DNA from 4 places in the Cobetia sp. cqz5-12 genome. Region 1 is predicted to be linked to each of the others. Evidence: predicted binding sites of a transcription regulator. Region 1 holds the regulator's gene; each other region holds the start of a gene.
What was found. The regulator FNR, encoded in region 1, switches genes on or off when oxygen is low (the NO sensors DNR and NnrR bind a similar motif). The targets are predictions, from matches to a motif close to TTGATNTANATCAA.
Positions count from the first base shown of each region.

Region 2: adhP (alcohol dehydrogenase AdhP) is a predicted target of FNR. The motif match lies at 3,899-3,912, and genes of this name have one in related genera.
Region 3: F8A90_RS05530 (OmpW/AlkL family protein) is a predicted target of FNR. The motif match lies at 1,552-1,565, and genes of this name have one in related genera.
Region 4: clpB (ATP-dependent chaperone ClpB) is a predicted target of FNR. The motif match lies at 3,747-3,760, and genes of this name have one in related genera.

Region 1 is NZ_CP044522.1:317,626-323,447, forward strand. Features, by position in the region: gene bufA2 (BufA2 family periplasmic bufferin-type metallophore) at 1-266, opposite strand, end outside; gene F8A90_RS01465 (fatty acid cis/trans isomerase) at 537-3,035, shown strand; gene fnr (fumarate/nitrate reduction transcriptional regulator Fnr) at 3,258-4,007, opposite strand; gene F8A90_RS01475 (hypothetical protein) at 4,338-4,616, opposite strand; gene F8A90_RS01480 (cbb3-type cytochrome c oxidase subunit II) at 4,642-5,259, opposite strand; gene F8A90_RS01485 (cbb3-type cytochrome c oxidase subunit I) at 5,256-5,822, opposite strand, start outside.
Region 2 is NZ_CP044522.1:554,149-559,970, reverse strand. Features, by position in the region: gene F8A90_RS02430 (sulfite exporter TauE/SafE family protein) at 23-793, shown strand; gene F8A90_RS02425 (DOPA 4,5-dioxygenase family protein) at 908-1,249, shown strand; gene F8A90_RS02420 (CreA family protein) at 1,323-1,814, shown strand; gene F8A90_RS02415 (pyridoxamine 5'-phosphate oxidase family protein) at 2,006-2,497, shown strand; gene adhP (alcohol dehydrogenase AdhP) at 2,677-3,705, opposite strand; gene exaC (acetaldehyde dehydrogenase ExaC) at 4,011-5,531, opposite strand.
Region 3 is NZ_CP044522.1:1,291,203-1,297,024, reverse strand. Features, by position in the region: gene F8A90_RS05540 (lipopolysaccharide kinase InaA family protein) at 1-374, shown strand, start outside; gene F8A90_RS05535 (OmpW/AlkL family protein) at 736-1,329, shown strand; gene F8A90_RS05530 (OmpW/AlkL family protein) at 1,679-2,428, shown strand; gene F8A90_RS05525 (DMT family transporter) at 2,567-3,565, opposite strand; gene F8A90_RS05520 (aminotransferase-like domain-containing protein) at 3,722-5,428, shown strand; gene F8A90_RS05515 (carboxylate/amino acid/amine transporter) at 5,471-5,822, opposite strand, start outside.
Region 4 is NZ_CP044522.1:3,938,640-3,944,461, reverse strand. Features, by position in the region: gene F8A90_RS16330 (NAD+ synthase) at 1-766, shown strand, start outside; gene F8A90_RS16325 (outer membrane protein assembly factor BamD) at 915-1,718, opposite strand; gene rluD (23S rRNA pseudouridine(1911/1915/1917) synthase RluD) at 1,813-2,766, shown strand; gene pgeF (peptidoglycan editing factor PgeF) at 2,806-3,582, shown strand; gene clpB (ATP-dependent chaperone ClpB) at 3,904-5,822, shown strand, end outside.

The sequences.
Region 1 (5,822 bases):
CAGCCCTCGACGACAGTACCACCTTCGCCGACACAGGATTCAGCGCTGGCAGTGTACGACCAGCCCTGGCCCTTGCAGGCGTTGTGGCCCTTGCAGGCGCTGTTGGCAGTCGCGCATTCGGAGGTGCCCTTGCAGGAGTTGATGCCGGAGCACTTCACGGCATTGTCACCGGCGTGCACCGGCAGCGAGGTCAGAGCGGCAGTGGAGAACAGCGCGGCGGCAGCGGCAGCGAAGGTAGCGGCTGTAACGGTCTTCTTCATGGTCATGATGGCTTCCTATCGGGCAGGGCCCGTATTTTTTGAATTATGGATCAGGAACATCGTGGTACCCGCTAGCGTCAGACAGCTCGTTCAGGCGGGTCATGAAGTCATACGCCGTCAAAACAAGGTTGGATGCGGAGGCGCCAGAAAAAATCTGACATCATTGTTCACTATGCTTGGAAAGGCAGTCCTGGCGAGTTCGTGAGCCTGCTTATGGTACGCTTTCGCAATCATCTGTCGGATTGCCGATACCCCATCCTCTTGCTGGAGTTCCCCATGCCGGACCTACTTCGACGCCTGTGGCGCATACCGCGCTGGCGCTGGAGCATCGCGCTCGTTCTACTGTTGGGGGGCTGCAGTGCCGTCGCGATTCATCAGCTCGATGAGCGCTTCGGTCCCGCGTCACCGCGTGAGCGGGTGGTCTCACACGACAGTATTGCCGGGCGCCAGTGGGAGGATGAGGTCAAGCCGGTGATCGAGACGCGCTGTGTGGTCTGCCATGGCTGCTACGACGCTCCCTGTCAGCTCAAGATGTCATCGGCCGCCGGGATCGATCGCGGCATGAATCCGGCGCCGGTCTACGATGGCACGCGCTTGCTGGCGGCCAATCTGACGCGCATGTTCGAGGATGCAGACACCACCGAGCAGTGGCGCAGCATGGACTTCTCACCGGTGCTCAATGAACGCTTCGACTCTCCGGCTGCCAATCTGGAGGGCAGTGTGCTGTTCCGTGCGCTCAGTCAGAAACGCAAGGCACCGCTGCCGGTGACGGAAGACGGCCTGCTGCCGGAAGACCGCTTCGACCTGTCGCTCAATCGCAGTCAGGTGTGTGCCCCCGTCGAGGGCTATGACAAGTTTGCCGAAGACCATCCTGATTGGGGCATGCCCTACGCCTTGCCACAGGTCAGCGATGACGAGCATCGCACGCTGGTGAACTGGCTGGCCAAGGGTGGCGAGATGACGGGCCCGGCGCCGCTGCCCCAGGGGCTGATTCCGCACATCGAGCAGGCCGAGCGCTTCTTCAATGGCGACAGCCTCAAGCAACGCCTGATGAATCGCTATATCTACGAGCACCTCTTCCTGAGCCATGTGTATTTCCCGGGCATCAAGGGCGCGGATGGACGGCCGATCTTCTTCAAGCTGGTGCGTTCCAGTACCCCGCCGGGCGAGCCGATCAAGCGCATCTCCACGCGTCGCCCCTACGATGCCCCCTACGCCTCCTACACCGCCGATGAGCGCGCGAGCATGCCCCATGATGACGCCGGGCGCCCGCGGGTCTATTACCGTCTGTGGCAGGAGCGCGCGACGATCCTGGCCAAGAATCATCTGCCCTATGCGCTCAACGATGCTCGCTTCAAGCGCTGGCGGGCGCTGTTTCTGACGCCGGATTACCCGGTGGATGACCTGCCGGATTACGACCTCAAGACGGCCTCGAATCCTTTCCTGACCTTCGAGGCCATTCCGGCCGAGTCACGCTATCGCTTCATGCTCGATGAGTCGCAGAACACCATCATGGGCTTCATCAAGGGGCCGGTCTGTCGCGGGCAGGTCGCGGTGGATGTGATCAATGATCACTTCTGGGTCGGCTTCACTGACCCGAAGATGTTCAGTCACCCGGAAGTGGAGCGCACCCTGGCCGAGGAAGGGGAGAATCTCAGCCTGCCCGCCGAGCAGAGCAGCAATGCGTTGCCGATCAGCTCCTGGGTCAAGTTCGAGAGCAAGCAGACCGCCTATCTCAAGGCCAAGCAGCGGCTGATGTCACAGGCCTATCTCGATGGCGACCTGCGGCTGGATACGCGAGTGATGTGGGACGGTAGCGGCTGGGCCGACGGCCCCGGCCAGGGGCGCAACCCCAACGCGGCCCTGACCATCTATCGTCACTTCGACAATGCCGCGGTGATGAAGGGACTGGTCGGCGGCGTGCCCAAGACGGGCTGGATCATCGATTACCCGATGCTGGAGCGTATCCACTACCTGCTGGTCGCCGGCTTCGATGTCTACGGCAATCTCGGGCATCAGCTGGTCACTCGCCTATACATGGACTTCCTGCGCATGGAGGGCGAGAACAACCTGCTGGTGCTGTTGCCAGCAGGCGAGCGCAAGGCGGTGCATGACAGCTGGTATCGCGACGTGAGCCCGGGTCTTGGGGGGCTGCTGTTCAAGAAGCCGCCGCAGTTCGATGCACCAAGTGGCATCGTCTGGACGCCGCAGGAGCTGTCATCGCCGGACCAGGCTCGCCTTGGCCTGATGCGGCGCATGCAAGAGCGTCTCGCGCCGGAACTCGGTCATGAGCGCAGTCTGAGCAATGTCGAGGATGATCATGTGCGACATGAGCTGCAGGCCCTCGCTGCGGTGCGGGGAGTCTCGGCCAGCCTGATGCCGGAGGTGACGATCGTCGCGCTGGAGGATGGTAGTGATGACTCGCCACGCCTTTACAGCGTGCTGCGCAATTCCGCCCACGCCAACATCACCAGTCTGTTCGATGAGGAGGAAAATCGCCGTCCTGAAGAGGACACTCTCGATGTCTTGCGAGGGGTGGCGGGCGATTACCCGAATGCCTTCTGGCGCCTGACGCCTGAGACCCTGACGGGGCTGGCAGAGCGGGTGGCGTCACTCGAGAACGAAGAGGACTATCGCGCCCTGCAGGCCGATATCGGGGTGCGCCGGACTGATCCGCGCTTCTGGGAGTTCTCCGACAGCGTACTGCGCACCAACTATGCTGATCGCCCTGTCGAAGCGGGCCTGCTGGACTATAACCGCCTCGAGAACCGCTGATCACCAGCGAAGCTTGAGCGGCCGAGACAAACCCTTTTGTCAGAACTGTCAGAACTGTCAGGGTTGTCATGACTGACACGACGACTGACGGCTGGCCTGTCAGTTGGAAGCCCGCCACGCACATTGCGCGGCGGGCTTCTATCCTTGCGTAGCGCCTAAATGGCGCACTGGCAGTCGATCAGCGCCGCGCCGCGCTGCGTGGTGTGCTGCCAGCAGGCGTCATCAGCGACCGCCCTGACACTCGCCTTCGGCCAGTTCGATCAGGCCATCCAGATGCAGGATATGCACCTCGCGGGCACGAATGTCGACCAGCCCCTGGGCCTGGAAGCGAGTCAGGATGCGGCTGATGGTTTCGACGGCCAGCCCCAGATAGTTGCCGATATCGGCACGTGCCATCGAGAGGCGGAAGCTGTACGGCGAATAGCCACGGCGACGGAAGCGCTGTGACAGGTTGACCAGGAAGCTCGCCAGTCGCTCATCGGCTGTCTTGCGCGACAGCAGCATCATCATGCGGCGATCTTCGTGCAACTCCTTGCTCAGGCTCTTGAACAGCTGGGTTCTCAGCTCCGGCATCTGCTCCGAGAGCGCATTGAGGCGGTCGAAGGGAATCTCGCAGACGGTGGTGGTCTCCAGCGCCACGGCGGTGCCGGGATAGCAATTGCTGTCGATGGCATCGAGCCCTGCCAGCTCGCTGGGCAGGTAGAAACCGGTCAGCTGCTCCATGCCGCTGTTTTCATTGGTGATCTGCTTGAGGCTTCCGGAGCGCACCGTGAAGACGCAATCGAAGGCATCGCCCTGGGTGAAGAGCACTTCCCCTTTTCTGAGTGGCGCGCGACGGCGGATGATGGCGTCAAACTGGTCGATATCTTCCATGTTCAGTGCCAGTGGCAGGCACAGTGAACTCAGCGAACAGGTCTGGCAGCGTGCTTCATGGGCGCGCAAGCGGTGTGATGCCTGTGCATTGGCCGTCATGGTGACTCTCCTGAGGAATGTCACCGCTACTCCTGGGGCAGGGCAGCGGGAGGGGTCTATCGGGCACGACGAATGGTGGGGCGGGGCCTTGTCGCCCGCCGCTACCCTGCTCAGCCGAAGTGACTCAAGCGGCCAGAGTCTGAACGCTCATCGGCTGGCGCAGTGCAATTTCGTGGCACCATAATATTAGATTTTATTAATTCATTATCCTGCCCAACCCGTGGGCGTTGCAAGGTGTGTGAACTTTAGGCCTGGTTGGCCCAGTGTGGCCATACCGCGACGACCTGCCTCAGCCGGAAGCGTGAGTCAGCAATACTGGGCCAACAGTGCTTAGCCAGCAGCGCCGAGCAGCAGGATCAGCGCGGCGGCCAGCGTCGCCAGTGCCAGCATGCCCCAGACGCGTGGCGCTGGTGTGTCAGGCTGACGTACACCATTGATGCGATGTTCTTGCATGGGGCCATCGCCTTCGCGCTCGTCGTTGTCACCGCTGGCTGCGCGCGAAAGGCTGCCCAGTGCCAGCATGGCGAACAGCACCAGGCTGCCCAGCGTGAGGGCCAGCACCCAGAGATTCCAGAACAGGGGCAGTCCAGTTGCCTCCAGTAGATTCATGTCGTGTCTCCTGAGCGGTGTCCTGTCATGGGCTACGGCTGGCGATGCCGTTCGCGGGGGCGGCCTGCTGCAGATAGGCGAGCAGCGCCGTGATCTCGGCAGTGCCACGCACGTCATTGGGGGCGGCGAGAATCTCGTCTTCCGCGTAGGGCACGCCCAAGCCTTGCAGGGCTCGCATGCGGGCCGCGATGCCTTCGCCGCTCAACGCCCGCTCGAACAGCCACGGATAGGCAGGCATCGCTGAGCCCGGCACCTGGCCGCGCGGGTCATGCAGGTGCAGGCGCTGCCAGGCATCGTCATGCTGCGCAGGCAGCTGGCTCAAATCCGTCCCCCGGCGCTCGGCGCCCCATAGCGAAGGGCGGCCGTAGTAGCGCTCCCGTGCGGTCGTCGCCTCGCTGTGGCGCGCCGTGTCGCCAGTCAGATCGCGCACCATGCGTGTATGGCACTGCTGACAGCCCTCGCGTTGGTAGATGCGCTGACCCTCCAGCGCCAGGGCGCTCAGCGGTCTGAGATCTTCAGGCGCGCTGGCGAGGCTGGGGTGAGCCCCGAGCGGTACCAGCTGGGCGAGGGCGCCAAGGCTCATGGTGAGCAGACATAGTGCCGTCATCAGGCCGGCGTGACGTTCGAGCAGGACATGTCTCATGCGTAGTGCCCTCCCGAGGATGTGGCAGGGGGCGTGGTAGAGGGGGGCGCAGAGGGCGTGGCAGGTTCTGATGATGCCTTCCGCGAGCCGGAATTGGGGAGCCGGCGCTCATGAGCGGCTTGGCGTTCGCTCTTGTGATCAGCCAGGGTGCGCGTCACGTTGAGAAGCATCAGTAGCATGCCGAGCGCCCAGCAGGCGAGCCCACCCAGCGAGATCATCATCGGCATGCGGGCCGCTTCCAGTACCTCGCTCAAGGTGTATAGCGGCCTGCCGTCATCTGCCAGCACATGCCACATGCTGCCTTGAAGCAGCGTGGTGGCCCAGCTGGCGGCAAGGCACAGCAGGGTGCCGATGATGGCCAGCAGGGCGTGAGTCTTGAGCAGCGCAAGGGAGCGCATCGGGGGCAGCAGGTGATAGGCCATCACGATGGCGACTGTCGCGACCACCCCCAGGCTTGCTGCCGGCGACAGACTGTTGGCGGCACTGAAGGTCAGGGCATTGAGTGTCGGCAGTGACAGCAGGCTGTATTCAAGTACCGCAAGGGCGAAGCTGACCAGAGCTAC
Region 2 (5,822 bases), 240 kb from region 1:
CTGCCACTGACAAGAGTTGCCCGTGACCGATCTTCTCGACTCCCTGCTGACACTGCCTGATTACTCCGCGCTGGCATGGAGCGCGATCATCTTCTCCACCTACCTGACCGGCATCTCCAAGGGTGGCTTCGCCGGCGGGTTCGGGTCACTCTCGGTCCCGCTGATGGCGCTGGCCATCGGGCCGCTGGAAGCCGCCGGTATCCTGCTGCCGCTGCTGATCGTGATGGACTTTCTCAGTGCCCGTGCCTGGTGGGGCAAGCAGCTGTGGTCGGAGGTGCGCATCATCCTGCCCAGCGCCGCCATCGGCATCGCGGTGGGCGTGGTGCTGTTCGATGAGCTGGACGAGAACATGATTCGCGGCCTGCTGGGCGTCATCTCGCTGCTGTTCGCCGCCTACATGCTGTTCAAACCGACAGCCAGGAAGCCGCTGCCGCGCTGGCTGGCCGTTCCTGCCGGGGCCACCGCCGGTTTCACCAGCTTCTTCGCTCACGCCGGCGCCCCGCCCTACAACCTGTACATGATTCCGCGCCAGCACCCCAAGGAGACCTTCATCGCCACCACGGTGATCATCTTCGCGGGCATGAACCTGATGAAACTGGGCCCTTACGTGGCGCTGGGCGAGATCAACCTCACCAGCCTCTCCACCTCGCTGCTGCTGGTGCCGGTGGCCTGGGCAGGCGTCAGAAGTGGTCTGTGGCTGCAATCCCGCGTCAACGAGACGCTGTTCTTCCGCCTGATCATCCTCGCGATGGCGCTGGTGGGCGTGCAGCTGATCTACAAGGCCTGGGGCTAGGAACCGCAAGGCTCATCACACCCTGACGACCACTGCTGCCAGCCTTCGATAACTCCCGCCACGACCCTTGAGGCCGAGCGCTGGAGCCCCCTTGAGAACGATCGAGACAACGCCATGACAAGCCACATCAGCTACTACCATGCACATCTCTACTACGCCGATGAGCAGGGGTTAGCCGCCGCTCGCGAGCTGGCGGACCAGGCCGAACGGCAGTTTCCGCTGCGGGTCGGTCGCTTCCATGAGAAGCAAGTGGGCCCGCACCCACTGTGGAGCTGCCAGCTGTCATTTGCCCCGGAAGACTTCGGCCGCATCATCCCGTGGCTGGCGCTCAATCGCGGCTCACTGGATATCTTCGTTCATGTCGGCACCGGCGATGACTTCTTCGATCACACCCAGGGCGTGATGTGGCTGGGCAACTCGCATCCGCTGAATCTGGCAGCCTTCAACAAGGATTGACGCCCGGACATCGCCTGACACGCTATCATCGCCTTGCCGCCTTCGCCTTACCCACTGACTCAAGGATGACCCCATGACTCGACTGCGTCGCCTATCCCCTCGTGCTGCCCTGCTGGGTGTGATGGCCTCAGGCCTGCTGCTGGCCGGCTGTGATGACAACGAGGTCGGGGATGTCTCGCTGGGCCTGTTCACCACCAAGGACATCAAGATCGAGAGCCTGATCGACCCCAAGGTGCCGGGCGTGACCTGCCACCTGAGCAACATCGAGGCGGACCTCGACTTCTCCGATCCCTCCGACATGAGCATCGCCTGCCGCCAGACCGGCCCGATCACGGCGGAGATGATCGCCGACATCGACACTTCCAAGAGTGGCGAGGAGGTCTATCGCAAATCCAAGAGCGTGCTGCTCAAGAGCCTCAAGATCCGGCGCATTCTGGATCGCGACTCCCAGAGCCTGCTCTACATCGCCTACAGCACCAAGGAAACCAGCGGCAGCTTCAAGCATGCGCTGAGCAGCGTGCCGCTGTGGGGCAGCGACGCCTGGCAGGCACCGGCAGCGCAGTGAGGCGCCCGGGCGCCTGAATCAAGCCCCGATTGATCGAGCGCTGACTCATCAAGCACTGACTCAACAAGCCCTGACTCATCAAGCGAAAGCTTCACCATCATCCCTTGAAGTTGTGGGGTGTCGCTCCAAGGTCTTGATCAACGGCTAGCCAGTCGGATTTTCATTCGCATGACGCAAAGGAGTGACACACGATGTCGAGCCCGGAGCACAAGCAGAAGATCTGGAAGCTGATCAAGGATGTGAAGGTCGGCATGTTGGTGACGCAAGGCGACGGCATGCCCCACGCCCGCCCGATGCATCTAGTACAGGATGACTACGATGGCACCCTGTGGTTCTTCACCCGCGCCAGCGCAGAGAAGGTGTTTGAAGCCAGGAAGGACAGCGAGGTCTGCCTGAGCTTTTCCGATCAGGATGATGGCGTCTACGTGTCGCTGAGCGGTCATGCCAACCTGCACCGCGACCAGGGCCTGATCGACAAGTTCTGGAATCCGTTCGTGGCCGCCTGGTTCCCGGAAGGCAAGGATGACCCCGATGTCACCCTGCTGGAGATCAAGGTGCAATCCGGCGAACACTGGAAGGCCAAGGAGAGTAAGGCGTATCAACTCTATGAGATTGCGCGCGCCAACCTCGACAAGGACCACACCCCGGACATGGGCGAGAACGAGAAATTCGGCACGGTGTAAGCAGAAATCCGAGCTCGTCATGGAGAGCTCTTCTAGTGCTCGCGTGACGCTTCACGCACACGGCCATGCCAGACATGACAACGCCAGCCCGAGGGCTGGCGTTGTCATGTCTGGAGTCCTGCCGATTCCTGCAGGCCTGTCGTCGGTGGAGAGGGGTCAAGTTCTGGACAGCGAACGCCTCAGGCCTTCATGTCGAGCACGATGCGCCCCTCGATCTTGCCGTCGATCATGCGTCCGAAGATGTCGTTGATGTCCTCGAGCCTGCCGGTCTGCACGGTGGCGGCGACCTTGCCTTCCGCGGCGAAGTCCAGCGCCTCCTGCAGGTCCTGACGCGTGCCGACGATGGAGCCACGTACCGTGATGCCATTGAGCACGGTGGAGAAGATCGGCAGCGGGAAGTCACCCGGTGGCAGGCCGTTGAGCACCAGGGTACCGCCACGGCGCAGCATGTTCTGGGCCTGATCGAAGGCCTTCGGTGATACCGCCGTCACCAGCGCGCCGTGCGCGCCGCCGATCTCGCGCTTGATGACGGCTGCCGGATCTTCCTTCATGGCATTGACGGTCACGGTCGCGCCCAGACGGCGGGCCAGTTCCAGCTTGGCATCATCCACATCCACCGCCGCCACGTTCAGGCCCATGGCGCGCGCATACTGCACCGCCATGTGGCCCAGGCCGCCGATGCCCGAGATCACCACCCACTGTCCGGGACGGGTGTCGGTCATCTTGAGCCCCTTGTAGACCGTGACCCCGGCACACAGCACCGGCGCGATCTCCACGAAGCCCACGCTGTCCGGCAGACGCCCGACGTAGCCGGCGTCCGCCAGCGTGAACTGGGCAAAGCCGCCATTCACCGAGTAGCCGGTATTCTGCTGGCTCTCGCACAGCGTCTCCCACCCCCCCAGGCAATGCTCGCAGTGGCCGCAGGCCGAGTAGAGCCAGGGCACCCCGACCCGGTCGCCTTCCTTGACGTGAGTCACACCCTCGCCCACCGCCGCGATGGTACCGACGCCCTCATGGCCGGGAATGAACGGCGGGTTGGGTTTCACCGGCCAGTCGCCATGCGCGGCGTGCAGGTCGGTATGACAGACCCCGGAGGCGGCGACCTCGACCAGAATCTCGCCACGCCCCGGGCGCGGCACCGTGACTTCCTCGATCACCAGCGGTGCACCGAATTCACGTACCACGGCGGCTTTCATGCTGTTATCCATGATGGACTCCTCATTCATTGTCAAAATGACGAATTCGATGTCGAAAGACGAATTCATTGTCGAAAGACGAACCTTGGAAAGGCGAGCCAGAGATCAGGCAGAGGGAACGTTACTGCCCGGGCGTGAGCGAGAGGTCATGCTCGTGCCCCAGGGGATTGCCTCTCCATTGAAACCAGACGCAGCGCTCCCTGCCCTGCGCCAGATCAAGCAATCGGATCTGGCGCGGGCATTGAGGTCATGTGTCAAGAAGACGATGCGAGTGGTGGGTTCAGCGCCGCCAGCCTCGGCGGCACTGCCTGACAGGCCTAGAAGAAGCCGAGCGGATTGATGTCGTAGCTGACCAGCAGGTTCTTGGTCTGCTGGTAATGCTCCAGTGCCATCTTGTGGGTCTCGCGACCGACACCGGATTTCTTGTAGCCACCGAAGGCGGCATGGGCGGGATACTGGTGGTAGCAGTTGGTCCACACGCGACCGGCCTGGATGCCGCGGCCCATGCGGAAGGCGACGTTCATGTCGCGGCTCCACACCCCGGCGCCGAGACCGAATTCGGTGTCATTGGCGATGGCCAGCGCCTCGGCCTCGTCACGGAAGGTGGTGACGGCGACCACCGGCCCGAAGATTTCCTCCTGGAAGACGCGCATGGCGTTGTTGCCCTTGAGCAAAGTCGGCTGGATGTAATAGCCGTTGGCCAGCTCGTTCTCCAGCTGCTCGCTGCTGCCGCCGGTGAGCACCTCGGCGCCTTCCTCGCGGGCGACATCCATGTAGGACATGATCTTGTCGAACTGCTCGCGGGAGGCCTGGGCGCCGACCTGTACGTCGGTGTCCAGCGGGTTGCCGCGCTTGATGGTCTTCACGCGCTCCATCACCCGGGCCATGAAGTCGTCGTAGATGCTTTCCTGGATCAGGGCGCGCGATGGGCAGGTGCACACCTCGCCCTGATTGAAGAACGCCAGCACCAGGCCTTCGGCGGCCTTGTCGATGAACTCGGGTTCGGCATTCATGATGTCGGCGAAGTAGATGTTGGGCGACTTGCCGCCCAGCTCCACCGTGGAGGGGATGATGCTGTCGGCGGCGCACTTGAGAATGTGCGAGCCCACGGGAGTGGAGCCGGTGAAGGCGATCTTGGCGATGCGCTTGCTGGTGGCCAGCGCCTGGCCGGCCTCGGCCCCGTAGCCGTTGACGATATTGAGCACGCCCGCCGGCAGCAGGTCATTGATCAGCTCCGCCAGCACCAGGATCGAGGCCGGGGTCTGCTCCGCCGGCTTGAGCACCACGCAGTTGCCCGCCGCCAGCGCCGGGCCCAGCTTCCAGGCCGCCATCAGGATCGGGAAGTTCCACGGGATGATCTGTCCCACCACGCCCAATGGCTCATGAAAGTGATAGGAGACGGTATTGGCATCGATGTCCGCCGCGGTGCCTTCCTGGGAGCGCAGGCAACCGGCGAAGTAGCGGAAGTGATCCGCCGCCAGCGGGATATCGGCGTTCAGCGTCTCGCGCACCGCCTTGCCGTTATCCCAGGTCTCCGCGACCGCCAGCATCTCGAGGTTCTGCTCGATGCGATCCGCGATCCTGAGCAGGATATTGGAACGCTCCTGCACCGAGGTCTTGCCCCAGGCGGGGGCTGCCTTGTGGGCGGCGTCCAGCGCAAGGTCGATATCTTCCGCACTCGAGCGCGGGATACGGCAGAACACCTCGCCCGTCACCGGGCTGACATTGTCGAAATATTCCCCCTTCACCGGCTCGACGAAACGCCCGCCGATATAGTTGCCGTAGATGTCCTTGAACGTGACCAGCGCATCGGCGCTGCCCGGAGAGGCGTAGATCATGGCGAACTCCTGTGGGGTCGGATTCACGAGTGGCGTTCGTGATCGACGACCTGTTGTTGTCGGTAACCTGAACAGGAGGTGGCGCTCCTGTCCATCGCCTGACCGTCAATGACTGCATCAATGGTTGCATCAATGACTGCTTGATCAGACGACTCTCACAGTCTTGTTCACTCACGCCGATCCCGACATGCGCCCATGGGCGGAAATCGTCTCATCCCTTGGGAGGAGAAAAGGGAGAAACCCGGCAGGCAAGAAAGATGGGAAAGGCAGACAGAGGAGGAAAGAAAAGAC
Region 3 (5,822 bases), 970 kb from region 1:
AACTCGATGCCGGCATGCGCTCTCAGGTCATCACCGCCAGCGCCCGCCTCGTTCGCGAGATACATCAGGCTGGCCTGATGCATGGCTGCCTGTTTCCCAAGCACCTCTTCCTCAGTCGCCCGCCGAGTGAGTCGCCGGACAGCACCTGGCAGATGGACGCCGTCATCATCGACCTCGAGAAGACGCGCCGCTTCGTGCTGCGCCGCCACGAGTGCCTGCGCGATCTCTACGTGCTGTGGCGCCGCCTGAAGGGCTGGCAGCACGATGAATGGCGACAATTTCTTGCCGTCTATCGTGATGCAGACGCACAGAGCACCGAGGTCAGTCAGTGGCTGGAACAGCTGGAAGCACGCGCCGCACGCAAGCGTCACTGAGCCTGCAGAGCCCGGCGATGATCTTTGACGTAGTGAGTACTAACCTCGCGCACGGCATGCGACCAAGGTCTTGGTCACCTTGCGCAATAGTGAATGGCGATGTCGCTCAAATGCGTCATGGGAAGTCTCACTCATGAGACATTAAACTTCCCTGAAATAATCGGTAACATCCGCTAACAAGACGGCTAATAAGTTTTCAAACAACGTTCTAAAAAAATGCTTGCCAAACAGAACGCTGTTTTTTATAGTTCGTAGCGTCCCCTGATCGACGCAGCCACGCAGAGCACACGGCCCAAGCCGTAGGGTAGCGAGGCACTGCTGACAGGCAGCTCACGAAGCCAAGCTTCAAGGAGAACTACACATGAAAGCTATCAAGATCCTGACCGCTACTGTTATCGCCGGCACCATGGCAATGGGCGCACAATCCGCCATGGCATATGGCAAGGGCGATATCTTCCTGCGCGGTGGCGTTGCCAAGGTCGACGGCAAGAGCAACAACGGCAACGGTCTGATCGCCAAGGACGAGTCCGGCTTCGCCGGTTCCGTGGGCTACATGTTCCACGACAACCTGGCCATCGCCCTGCAGTCCACTGAAGAATTCAGCACTGACTGGGAAAACAGCGCCGGCGGCTTCGATCAGATGCCGATCAACCTGATGCTGCAGTACTACCCGCTGGGCGGTACTGAAGCCCGCGTCCAGCCGTACGCTGGTGTCGGCCTGAACTACACCCACTTCTCCGGTGAGTCTGCCGGTGGCCAGAGCATGGACATCGACGACAGCTACGGCGCCGCTGCCGAGCTGGGTGTGGACCTCAAGATCACCGAAGCCTGGGCCGTCAACGGCTTCGCTCGTTACGCCGACGTCAAGGCCGATACCAAGATCGCCGGTCAGGACGTGAACGACACCGAGCTGGATCCGGTCACTGTCGGTGCTGGTGTCACCTACCGCTTCTAAGGCCTTGTGCGAGGCGTGAACATGCCTCCAACAAGCACCTGGCAAGCCGTGTGATGCCACGCCGTGACAACGGCATCGTGGACGACGAAGCTCGGCAACGCTGAGCAGTCCAGGCGATAGATGGACATCACACAGGAACGCCGCAGACCTTCGGGTCTGCGGCGTTTTCGTTGTTGGTAGCCAACGGCTACACGGCGGATCTTAAGCGGCGCGCCGCAGAAATTGACCTGGATCAACCATGCCCCTCACCGTGCAATAACGCCCGTAAACTCTTGCCTCAGATCAAATTTCTCGAAATTCGGCTACCTAGAATGAGGGCATTGTTTCCCGCCATCCTTCAGGAGCCATCATGTCCGACGTCGTCACTCGCTCAGCCTCCCTCCCCGCGCACCTGACTTCGCGTAGCCCGCGCTCTGCAGCACGCCCGTGGCAGATTCTGGCACTGGCAGGCCTCACCAGCCTCGCGACTCTCGGCGCCGCACCTGCCATGGCCGCCGACTCGCTGAATGCCAGCTCTCATGGCTCTCTCAACTCTCTCAGCTCTCTCAACTACGGCGCCGGGCAGTTCTGGACGCGTGCGGGTGTCGCCAAGGTCTCGCCGAAGAGTGACAACGGTCGCATCGATGCCATCGGTGCCGACGTGGACGTCGATGATGACAGCGCCTTTGCCTTCACTCTCGGCTATCGCTTCACCGATACCTTCGGTATCGAACTGCTGGCGGCGCAGGATTTCGACCACGACATCTCGCTCAATGGCCAGAAGGCCGGCTCCGTCGATCACCTGCCGCCGACTCTGACACTGCAGTACTATCCGCTTGGCGGACGTGAATCGCGCATCCAGCCGTACATCGGCGCGGGGGTCAATTACACCCACTTCTCCGATGAAACCCTCGACGATGGCACCAGACTCGAGATGGATGACAGCTGGGGCGCGGCCGCACAGATCGGCGTCGATCTGGTGATCAACGAGCACTGGGCGGCCAACGTCGCTGCTTGGTATCTGGATATCGATTCCGATGTCACCGTGGCAGGCAGCGTCAACGACAAGGTCGAGATCGACCCCATCGTGACCATGGCCGGGATCAGCTATCGCTTCTGATCAGCCACTTCCTGGCTAGCACTTCTGACTGGTCAGAGACGACAACGCCCCGCCAGCCCATCTCGGGCCGGCGGGGCGTTGTCCTTTTTTATCTATACGCTGTGCGTGGTGCGTGGTGAGTAATGCGCTCGGCACGCATCAGCGCGGGGCGGCTTGCCCACTGTTCGTTGCCGAGGCATTGGAAGTTGCTGAGGCTGTTGAGGTTGAGGGCGTTGAGGGCGTTGAGGGCGAAGGCGGCGTGGCGTCGTCGGCCGGCGCCTTGCTCACCTTGCCCGGACGTGGGCGGTCCAGCACCAGTCCCAGCACCACCAGTGCCGCGCCCGTGACCATCAGCGCGGTCCACTGCTCGTCGAACAGCCACCATGCCATCAGCGCGGCACACGGCGGCACCAGGAAGAAGGTGCGCGCGACCTGATGGGCCTCGCCCCGCTCCAGCATCAGCATCAGCAGCCAGATGGCACCGACCGAGATGGCGATCACCAGCCAGGCCATGGTCATCAGCAGACGCGGCGTGGGGTCAAAGGCAAAGCTGCCGACACTGGTTGCCGCGACGACGAAAACCGCGCCCGCACCGAGATACTGGAACATCAGCCCCTCGACCAGCCCCATGCGACCGGAGACTCGCTTCTGCCACAGTGTCGAGCTGGACACGCCGATCAGCGCCACCAGGCACCAGACGAGCCCGATCAGCGGCCAGTCCAGAGTGCCTGCGCCGTCCTTGGCAAGCCCTGCCCCCAGCACCAGACTGACGCCGATGGCGCCACAGCCAAGCCCGGCCCACTGCTTGGCCCCCAGACGCACGCCGAACAACGGCAGTGACAACGCCGCCGTCACCAGCGGATGCAGACTGACCAGCAGCGCCGTCAGGCCTGCTGGCAGCCCCGCCTTGACCGCCGCGAACACGCCGCCCAGATAGGCACCGTGCAACAGCATGCCAATGCCCATCTGCGCCAGACGGTCATTGCGCCTGCCCCACTGACGCGGCTTGCGGCGCAGCCACAGAATCACTCCCAGCACCGGCAGCACCAACAGGCTGCGCACCAGCAGCAAGGTGAAGGGTTCAGCGTCCAGGGTACCGAAGCGCGCGGCGATGAAGCCGCTGGCGAACAGAAACACGAAGCAAAGTGGCATCCACATCACGCAGACTCCAGCGAAAGAAATGACAAGCGGACGGTCCGGGGGCAGAGACAGGACGTGCACCGACGGGACCACGACAAGAGTCTTCAGCTTGCCGCGAACCCTCAAGGGGGCACAAGATACAGATAATCACCAATTCAAGGGGTACAGACAGGCATGTCATCCGCCGAGCACGCTTCGTCCGCCAGCCGCCCTTCGCTTGTCGGCTCCTCTATCGACGCAACCACCAGCTCAGGCGCCACTGCCGCGACAATGCCGCGCTATCAGCAGCTGGTCGAGCGACTCAAGACCCAGATGGCGACGGGCAAGCTGAGCGCAGGACAGCGCCTGCCTTCGCTCAGGCGGCAGGCGGCGCAGTCGGGACTCGGCCTCAACAGCGTGATTCGTGCCTACGGCGAGCTGGAGGCGGCGGGTCTGATCATCGCCGAGCCGCGTGCCGGCTATCGGGTCGCGCCATCGACGGGGACTGCTCACGACACAAATGAACTGGATTCCGCCCTGAATGGCGGCTCACAGACCCGCCCGGCTTCATCACGTCATCCCGGTGAGCTGGAGCACAGGCAACAAGAGTCTCATCACAGGCCGCGTGCCATCACCACCCTCACCATCAGTGACCCGGCCTGGCAGGCGATGGCGAATGCCAGTGATCCGCACCTGGCACCGTTGGGTGCCGCTCACCCGGAGCTGGACGCCCCCGCCGTGCGACGCCTGTATCGTCTGGCGCGCACTCAGCTCGGGGCCCATGCCCAGCACCCCAGCGCCTATGCCTTGCCGCCGGGCTCGAGCGCGCTGCGCACTGCCATCGCCCAGCATCTCAGCCACCACGGCCATCTTTGTGACAGCGACGCCCTGTTGATCAGCCAGGGGGCACAGCATGGCATGTCACTGCTGCTCGGCCAGCTGCGTGCCGCCAAGGGCCGCTGTCAGGTCGGCGTCGAAGCGCCGGGCTATTTCGGCATCGTGGCCGCCATCGAAGCCCAGGGCCATCAGGCGATCGCCATTCCTGCCCGCGCGCACCAGGGGCTGGATGTCGAGGTGCTCGAGCGTCTGCTCGAGCGTCATGATGACAAGACGCCCGCCCTGACGCTGGACGCCCTGATCGTGACCGCGGATGGTCACAATCCATTGGGCGGGCAGCTGAGCACGCCAGATCGCCACCGCCTGCTGGCACTGGCGGCCCGCCACGCCATCCTGCTGGTCGAGAACACCACCTTTGCCGAGCTGAGCTTCGATACCCGCCATCCGTGGCTGGCCGACCTCGCCCACCGCCATGCCGACAGGCCGATGCCTGCGCTGATCAGCGTCGGATCATTCTCCAAGACGCTGGACCCCCGCACCCGCTGCGGCTGGCTGTGGCTGTCACGGCCCGAGCAGGATTCACCACTGGGGCTGCAGGCGATGATTCGGGCGCGCTGGGCCAATGGCATGGGCGACATGCCATGGATGCATGCTGCCCTGAGCGAACTGATCACCAGCGGGGATTACGGCCGCCACGTGCAGCGCATGCGACGCTGCTATGCGCGACGCCTGGAGCGTCTGCGTGCACACCTGAGCGCGGCGTTGGGAGACAGCGTCTGGCTGCCGCCGCCGAGTGGCGGCTATCTGCAATGGTGTGGCCTGCCCAGCCTTGAGGCGCAGCAACTGGAGCAGTTGCATCAGGACCTGCTGAACGCAGGCATCGCCACCCTGCCCGGCAGCCTGTTCAATGCCGAACAATCCGGCCTGCGTCTCAATGCGGCCCAGCTCGGCGAGGAAGTGACGCAGAACGCTGCGCGGCCCTCTGACGCGGCCCCCCGCCAGCAGGACATACTGGCGCGCCTCACCGCTCACCTGCAAAAAGCCCTCGCACAGGGCGAGGGCTGATTGAGATGCGATGCCTGAATTCCTCAATGACACAGTCGGCTGTCAGGCCATGCGCAGCGCCTGCTCGCGGCGACGTGCCCACACCTGATTGATTGCCAGTGCCGCCACGATGACCGCCCCACCCAGCGCCAGACGCGCCAGGTCGGCGTCGCGGTTCCAGATCAGCAGGTTGACCAGCAGACCCGCCGGCACCAGTGCATTGTTCATGATCGCCAGCGTGCCGGCATCGACCCGCGTCGCGCCCTTGTTCCACAGGAAGTAACCCAGCCCCGAGGCCACGATACCCAGCCAGCCCAGCACCACGAAGTGCACCGGCTGCGACGGCAGCTTGTCGGTACTGCCGAACAGCAGAAACATCACGATCACCAGCGCCAGCGCGCCGAGATAGAACCAG
Region 4 (5,822 bases), 590 kb from region 1:
GGGTCTTTCCGGCGGCATCGATTCCGGGCTGTCGCTGGCGATTGCCGTCGATGCCCTCGGTGCCGACCGCGTGCATGCCGTGATGATGCCGTATCACTACACCGCGGACATCTCCAAGGAAGACGCTGCCGAGCAGGCCAGGCTGCTGGGCGTGAATTACGAGGTGATGCCCATCGCGCCGATGGTCGAGGCCTTCACCGAGACCCTGGCGGAGAGCTTCGCCGGCAGCGAGCGCGACACCACCGAGGAGAATCTGCAGTCGCGCTGTCGTGGCGTGCTGCTGATGGCCATCTCCAACAAGAAGGGCCTGATGGTGCTGACCACCGGCAACAAGAGCGAGATGGCGGTGGGTTACGCCACGCTCTACGGCGATATGGTCGGCGGCTACAACGCGCTCAAGGATGTCTACAAGAGCTGGGTGTTCCGCCTCGCCAACTGGCGCAACACCATGGGCCCGGCGATTCCGGAGCGTGTCATCACGCGCCCGCCGTCCGCCGAGCTCGCCGAAGACCAGCTCGACAGTGATTCGCTACCGGATTACGACACCCTGGATGCGATTCTCACCCACTATATCGAGGGTGACATGAGCGCCGAGGCGATCATCCGCTCGGGCTTCGAGGAAGAGGATGTCTATCGCGTGGTGCGTCTGGTCGACCGCACCGAGTACAAGCGTCGTCAGGCGCCGGTGGGCGTGCGCGTCACGCCACGCGGCTTCGGGCGTGATCGTCGCTACCCGATCGTCAATGGCTGGGTGGCCGGCGATTGAGGCGATTCATGTCCGGTGTCAGGGATTGCGGATTCTTTGCGCAAGCCGCTGAAAGCGCCTGAATCCGACGATTCTGGCCATGCTGTCAGCACGAAAAAAGCCCGTGATCGATGATCACGGGCTTTTCGATGGTGACGCCTGCCGGTCGTCAGACCGTCAGGTCGTCAGCCTTCACGTAACGCGGCTCGAAGGTACGGCCATCCAGACGTTCGTTGTCCGGATCATTCTGGATCAGCACCTTGAGCGTCTCGCTGGCACGGTCACGCAGACCGAGGCCCAGATAGCCCTCGACCATCACGGCCAGCGCATCGCGGGTGGCAGGAGTGTTAGGGTAGTGCTCAATGACCCACTCACCACGCTTCACGGCAGCCAGATAGGCCTGCTTGCGCAGGTAGAAATCGGCTGTCTGCAGCTCGCCGCGCGCCAGTACGTTGCGCAGATAGATGATGCGCTGACGGGAATCTGCCGCGTAGGTGCTGTTGGGGAAGCGACGCACCAGCTCACCGAAGTCGACGTAGGCATCGCGTGTCGCGCCCAGGTCACGCTTGGAAATATCGATCAGATCGAGGGATTCCAGGCTGAAACGACCCGCGCTGTACGCTGCCAGTCCACGCATGTAGTAGGCATAATCGACCTGCGGGTGATCGGGGTGCAGGCGAATGAACCGGCTGGCCGCGGCACGTGCCGCCTCCCAGTTGTCGACCTGGTAATAGGCGTAGATCAGCTCCAGCTGCGACTGTTCGGCGTAGCTGCCGAACGGGAAGCGAGTATCCAGGGCTTCAAGTTGTTGCACAGCGGAGTTGAAGCGGCTGGTATCCAGGGAAACCTGGGCCTGACGATACAGGTCCTGCTCCTGAAGATCCGGTGCCGGCTCGTTGGACGCACAGCCAGCCAGCAAGGTGCTGGCCAGGGCGAGGGCAGTCAAGGGAAGGGCGCGCATCGGTTTCCTCATCTCGGGCAATCCATGGCGGGCATGCTAGAATCCGCCGATCCGCACTCACTATAAAGCAAAGGCCCTTTCGTGCGAAACGGCCTCAGAGAGCAATATGGCAGACACCATCAACCGCGAAGAGCGGATCCCGGAGGCGATGATTGGCATGCGCCTTGATCAGGCCTGCGCCGAGATCTTCTCCGACTATTCCCGCGAGCGTCTCAAGCACTGGATCAAGACCGGTGCGCTGACCCTCGACGGTGCCGCCGTCAAACCCCGCGAGAAGGTCTATGGCGGTGAACGTCTGGCCCTGACCGCCGAGCTGGAAGAAGAAGTCAGCCACGAGCCGGAAGATATCGAGCTCGAGATCGTCTATGAAGATGACGACGTGCTGGTCATCAACAAGGAGCACGGCATGGTCGTGCACCCGGGTGCGGGTAACCACGATGGCACGCTGCTCAACGCCATCCTGCATCATTGCCCGGGCAATTCCATGATGCCGCGTGCCGGTATCGTGCATCGTCTCGACAAGGACACCAGCGGACTGATGGTGGTGGCCAAGTCATTGACCGCCCAGGCGGACCTGGTCGAGCAGCTGCAGGCCCGTACCGTGTCACGCGAGTACGATGCCGTCGTCACGGGCGTGCTGACCTCCGGTGCCACCGTGGATGCGCCCATCGGGCGTCACCCCAAGGACCGCAAGCGTCAGGCCGTCACCCACAGTGGCAAGCCGGCGGTCACCCACTTCCGCGTGGTCGAGCGTTTCCGGGGGCACACCCATATCCGCTGCAAGCTGGAAACCGGGCGTACCCACCAGATTCGCGTGCACATGGCACACCAGCGCTATCCGCTGGTCGGAGACCCGGTCTACGGCGGGCGTCTGAAGCTGCCGCCGGGGGCCAGTGACCCGCTCAAGGAGCTGCTGCGTCAGTTCCCGCGTCAGGCACTGCATGCCCGCCGTCTCGCCTTCATCCACCCGATCACGGGCAAGGAAGTCGAATTCCGCGCCGAGATGCCGGGCGACATGCTGGTGTTGATCGACTATCTCAAGGAAGACATCGCTCGCTGAGGCGGCAGGCTCGCGCGACACGCCGCACAAGGAGAGGTTATGCACGACGAGAGTCTACGCCCGACCCTGATACTGCCGGACTGGCCCGCGCCGAGCCCGGTGCAGGCCTTCGTGACCACGCGTGAGAGCGGCCCCAGTCAGGGGCCGTATGCCGGCTTCAATCCGGCGCTGCATGTCGGCGATGACCCGGCGATGGTGGCGCAGGTGCGCGAGCTGCTCGCCGCGGAAGTCGATGACGGCCGTCCGCTGGCGTGGCTGGACCAGGTGCACGGCACTCAGGTGGTAGATGCCTTCGATGTCTGCCACGCCGAGGGCCGGCCAGATACTCCGCCACGGGCGGATGCCTGCATCAGTACCGGCACCGGGCAGGCCTGTGTGGTGATGACGGCGGACTGCCTGCCGGTGCTGTTCTGTGATCGGCAGGGCACGCGTGTCGGCGTGGCGCATGCGGGTTGGCGCGGGCTGGTCGAAGGCGTGCTGGAAGCCACCATCGAGCATCTTGGTGATGACCCCGGCGAGCTGATGGCCTGGCTGGGCCCGGCGATCTCCAATGCCCAGTTCGAGGTAGGCCCCGAGGTGCGTGATGCCTTCATCGCGGATCTGCCCGAGGCCGATGATGCCTTCGAGGCCAGCCCCTACCGGCTAGGTCACTACATGGGGGATCTCTACAAGCTGGCACGCCTGCGTCTCGAGCGTGCCGGAGTCGGTCATGTCAGTGGCGGCCACTTCTGTACCGCCTCGGAATCACGCTTCTATTCACACCGGCGTGACGATGGGGTGACTGGACGCCTCGCCACAGTGATCTGGCTGCGCTGAGGCGCTGATCAGGAATCGCTGATCGAGAATTGGGTCAGCGCATTCCACAAGCTCGACATGCAGTACCCACAAACGCCCCGTTGACCTGATGTCTCAGGTTGGCGGGGCGTTTCTGCATGTGGCAAAGATGATGGCCGGCGGGTCGTCATCGTGGCGGCGGGAATCTGACCTGGATCAGGCAAATGTCACACCATGCTGCAGCGCGGCGAATCCTGCCTTGAAAGCCGTGCGCCAGCCCCCATCTTGAGAGTCAGATACGAAATGTTACAGGCGAAGCTCCTGAGAAAAGGAGTACCGCCATGACTCTCAGGAGAAGGCACCATGCGCATCGACAAACTCACCAGCAAGCTGCAGAACGCTCTGGCGGATGCCCAGTCACTCGCCGTCGGGCGAGGCCATAATGAAATTCACCCGCAGCATCTGCTGCTGGCACTGCTGGAAGACCGCGATGGCGGTCTCAAGGCACTGGTCAACAAGGCGGGCGGCGATGCCACCAGCCTGATGAGTGGCCTCAAGCGCCAGCTGGATGATCTGCCGACCGTGTCCCAGTTCGACGGGAATGTCGCGCCCTCGCAGGCACTCGGCAAGCTTCTGAATCTGGCCGATCGTGAAGCGCAGAAGCGCGGCGATCAATACATCGCCTCCGAGCTCGCGCTACTGGCCGCGCTGGAGCTGGGTGGTGATCTGGGCAAGCTGTTCACCTCATCGGGCATCAAGAAGCCCGCTCTGACCTCCGCCATCGATGCACTGCGTGGTGGCGAAGCCGTGGGCGACGCCGATGCCGAGAACAATCGTGAAGCGCTCAACAAATACACGCTGGATCTCACCGAGCGCGCGCGGGATGGCAAGCTCGACCCGGTGATCGGGCGTGACGAGGAAATTCGCCGCACGATTCAGGTCCTTCAGCGTCGCACCAAGAACAACCCGGTGCTGATCGGTGAGCCCGGCGTCGGCAAGACCGCCATTGTCGAGGGGCTGGCCAGCCGTATCGTCAATGGCGAGGTGCCGGAAGGCCTCAAGAACAAGCGCGTGCTATCTCTCGACATGGGCTCGCTGCTGGCAGGGGCCAAGTTCCGCGGTGAGTTCGAGGAGCGCCTCAAGTCCGTCCTCAAGGAGCTGGCGCAGGAAGAAGGTCAGGTCATCCTGTTCATCGACGAGCTGCACACCATGGTCGGCGCGGGCAAGGCCGAAGGCGCGATGGATGCCGGCAACATGCTCAAGCCGGCACTGGCGCGTGGCGAGCTGCACTGTGTCGGTGCCACCACGCTTGACGAGTATCGCCAGTACATCGAGAAGGATGCCGCGCTGGAGCGCCGCTTCCAGAAGGTGCAGGTGGATCAGCCCAGCGAGGAAGACACCATCGCCATCCTGCGTGGCCTGAAGGAGCGCTACGAGGTGCACCACGGTGTCGACATCACCGACAGCGCCATCATCGCCGCCGCACGGCTGTCCTCGCGTTACATCACGGACCGCCAGCTGCCGGACAAGGCGATCGACCTGATCGATGAAGCCGCGTCACGCATCCGCATGGAGCTGGATTCCAAGCCGGAGGAGATGGACCGTCTCGACCGCCGCCTGATCCAGCTCAAGATGGAGCGTGAGGCGCTCAAGAAGGAGACCGATGAGGCGGCGCTCAAGCGTCTCGGCGCGCTTGAGGACCAGATCTCGGAGCTGGAGCGGGAATACGCCGACCTCGATGAAGTCTGGAAGGCCGAGAAGTCCAGCATCCAGGGCGCGGCCCAGTTCAAGGCCGAGCTGGAACAGGCTCGTATCGATCTGGAGCAGGCGCGTCGCGCCGGCGACCTCAGCCGCATGTCGGAACTGCAGTACGGCGTGATTCCGGGGCTCGAGAAGCAGATCAGCGAAGCCGGCGAAGGCGAGGCGGATACCTCCGGCCACGTGTTGCTGCGCTCCAATGTCACCGAGGAAGAAATTGCCGAGGTCGTCTCGCGCTGGACCGGTATTCCGGTCGCCAAGATGCTCGAGGGCGAGCGTGACAAGCTGCTGCGCATGGAAGAGGCGCTGCACGAGAAGGTGATCGGCCAGGACGAGGCGGTGATCGCGGTATCCAATGCGGTGCGGCGCTCACGCGCGGGGCTGTCGGACCCGAACCGTCCCAACGGCTCCTTCCTGTTCCTCGGCCCGACCGGGGTCGGCAAGACGGAGCTCTGCAAGTCGCTGGCCAACTTCCTGTTCGATACCGAAGAGGCGATGGTGCGCATCGACATGTCCGAGTTCAT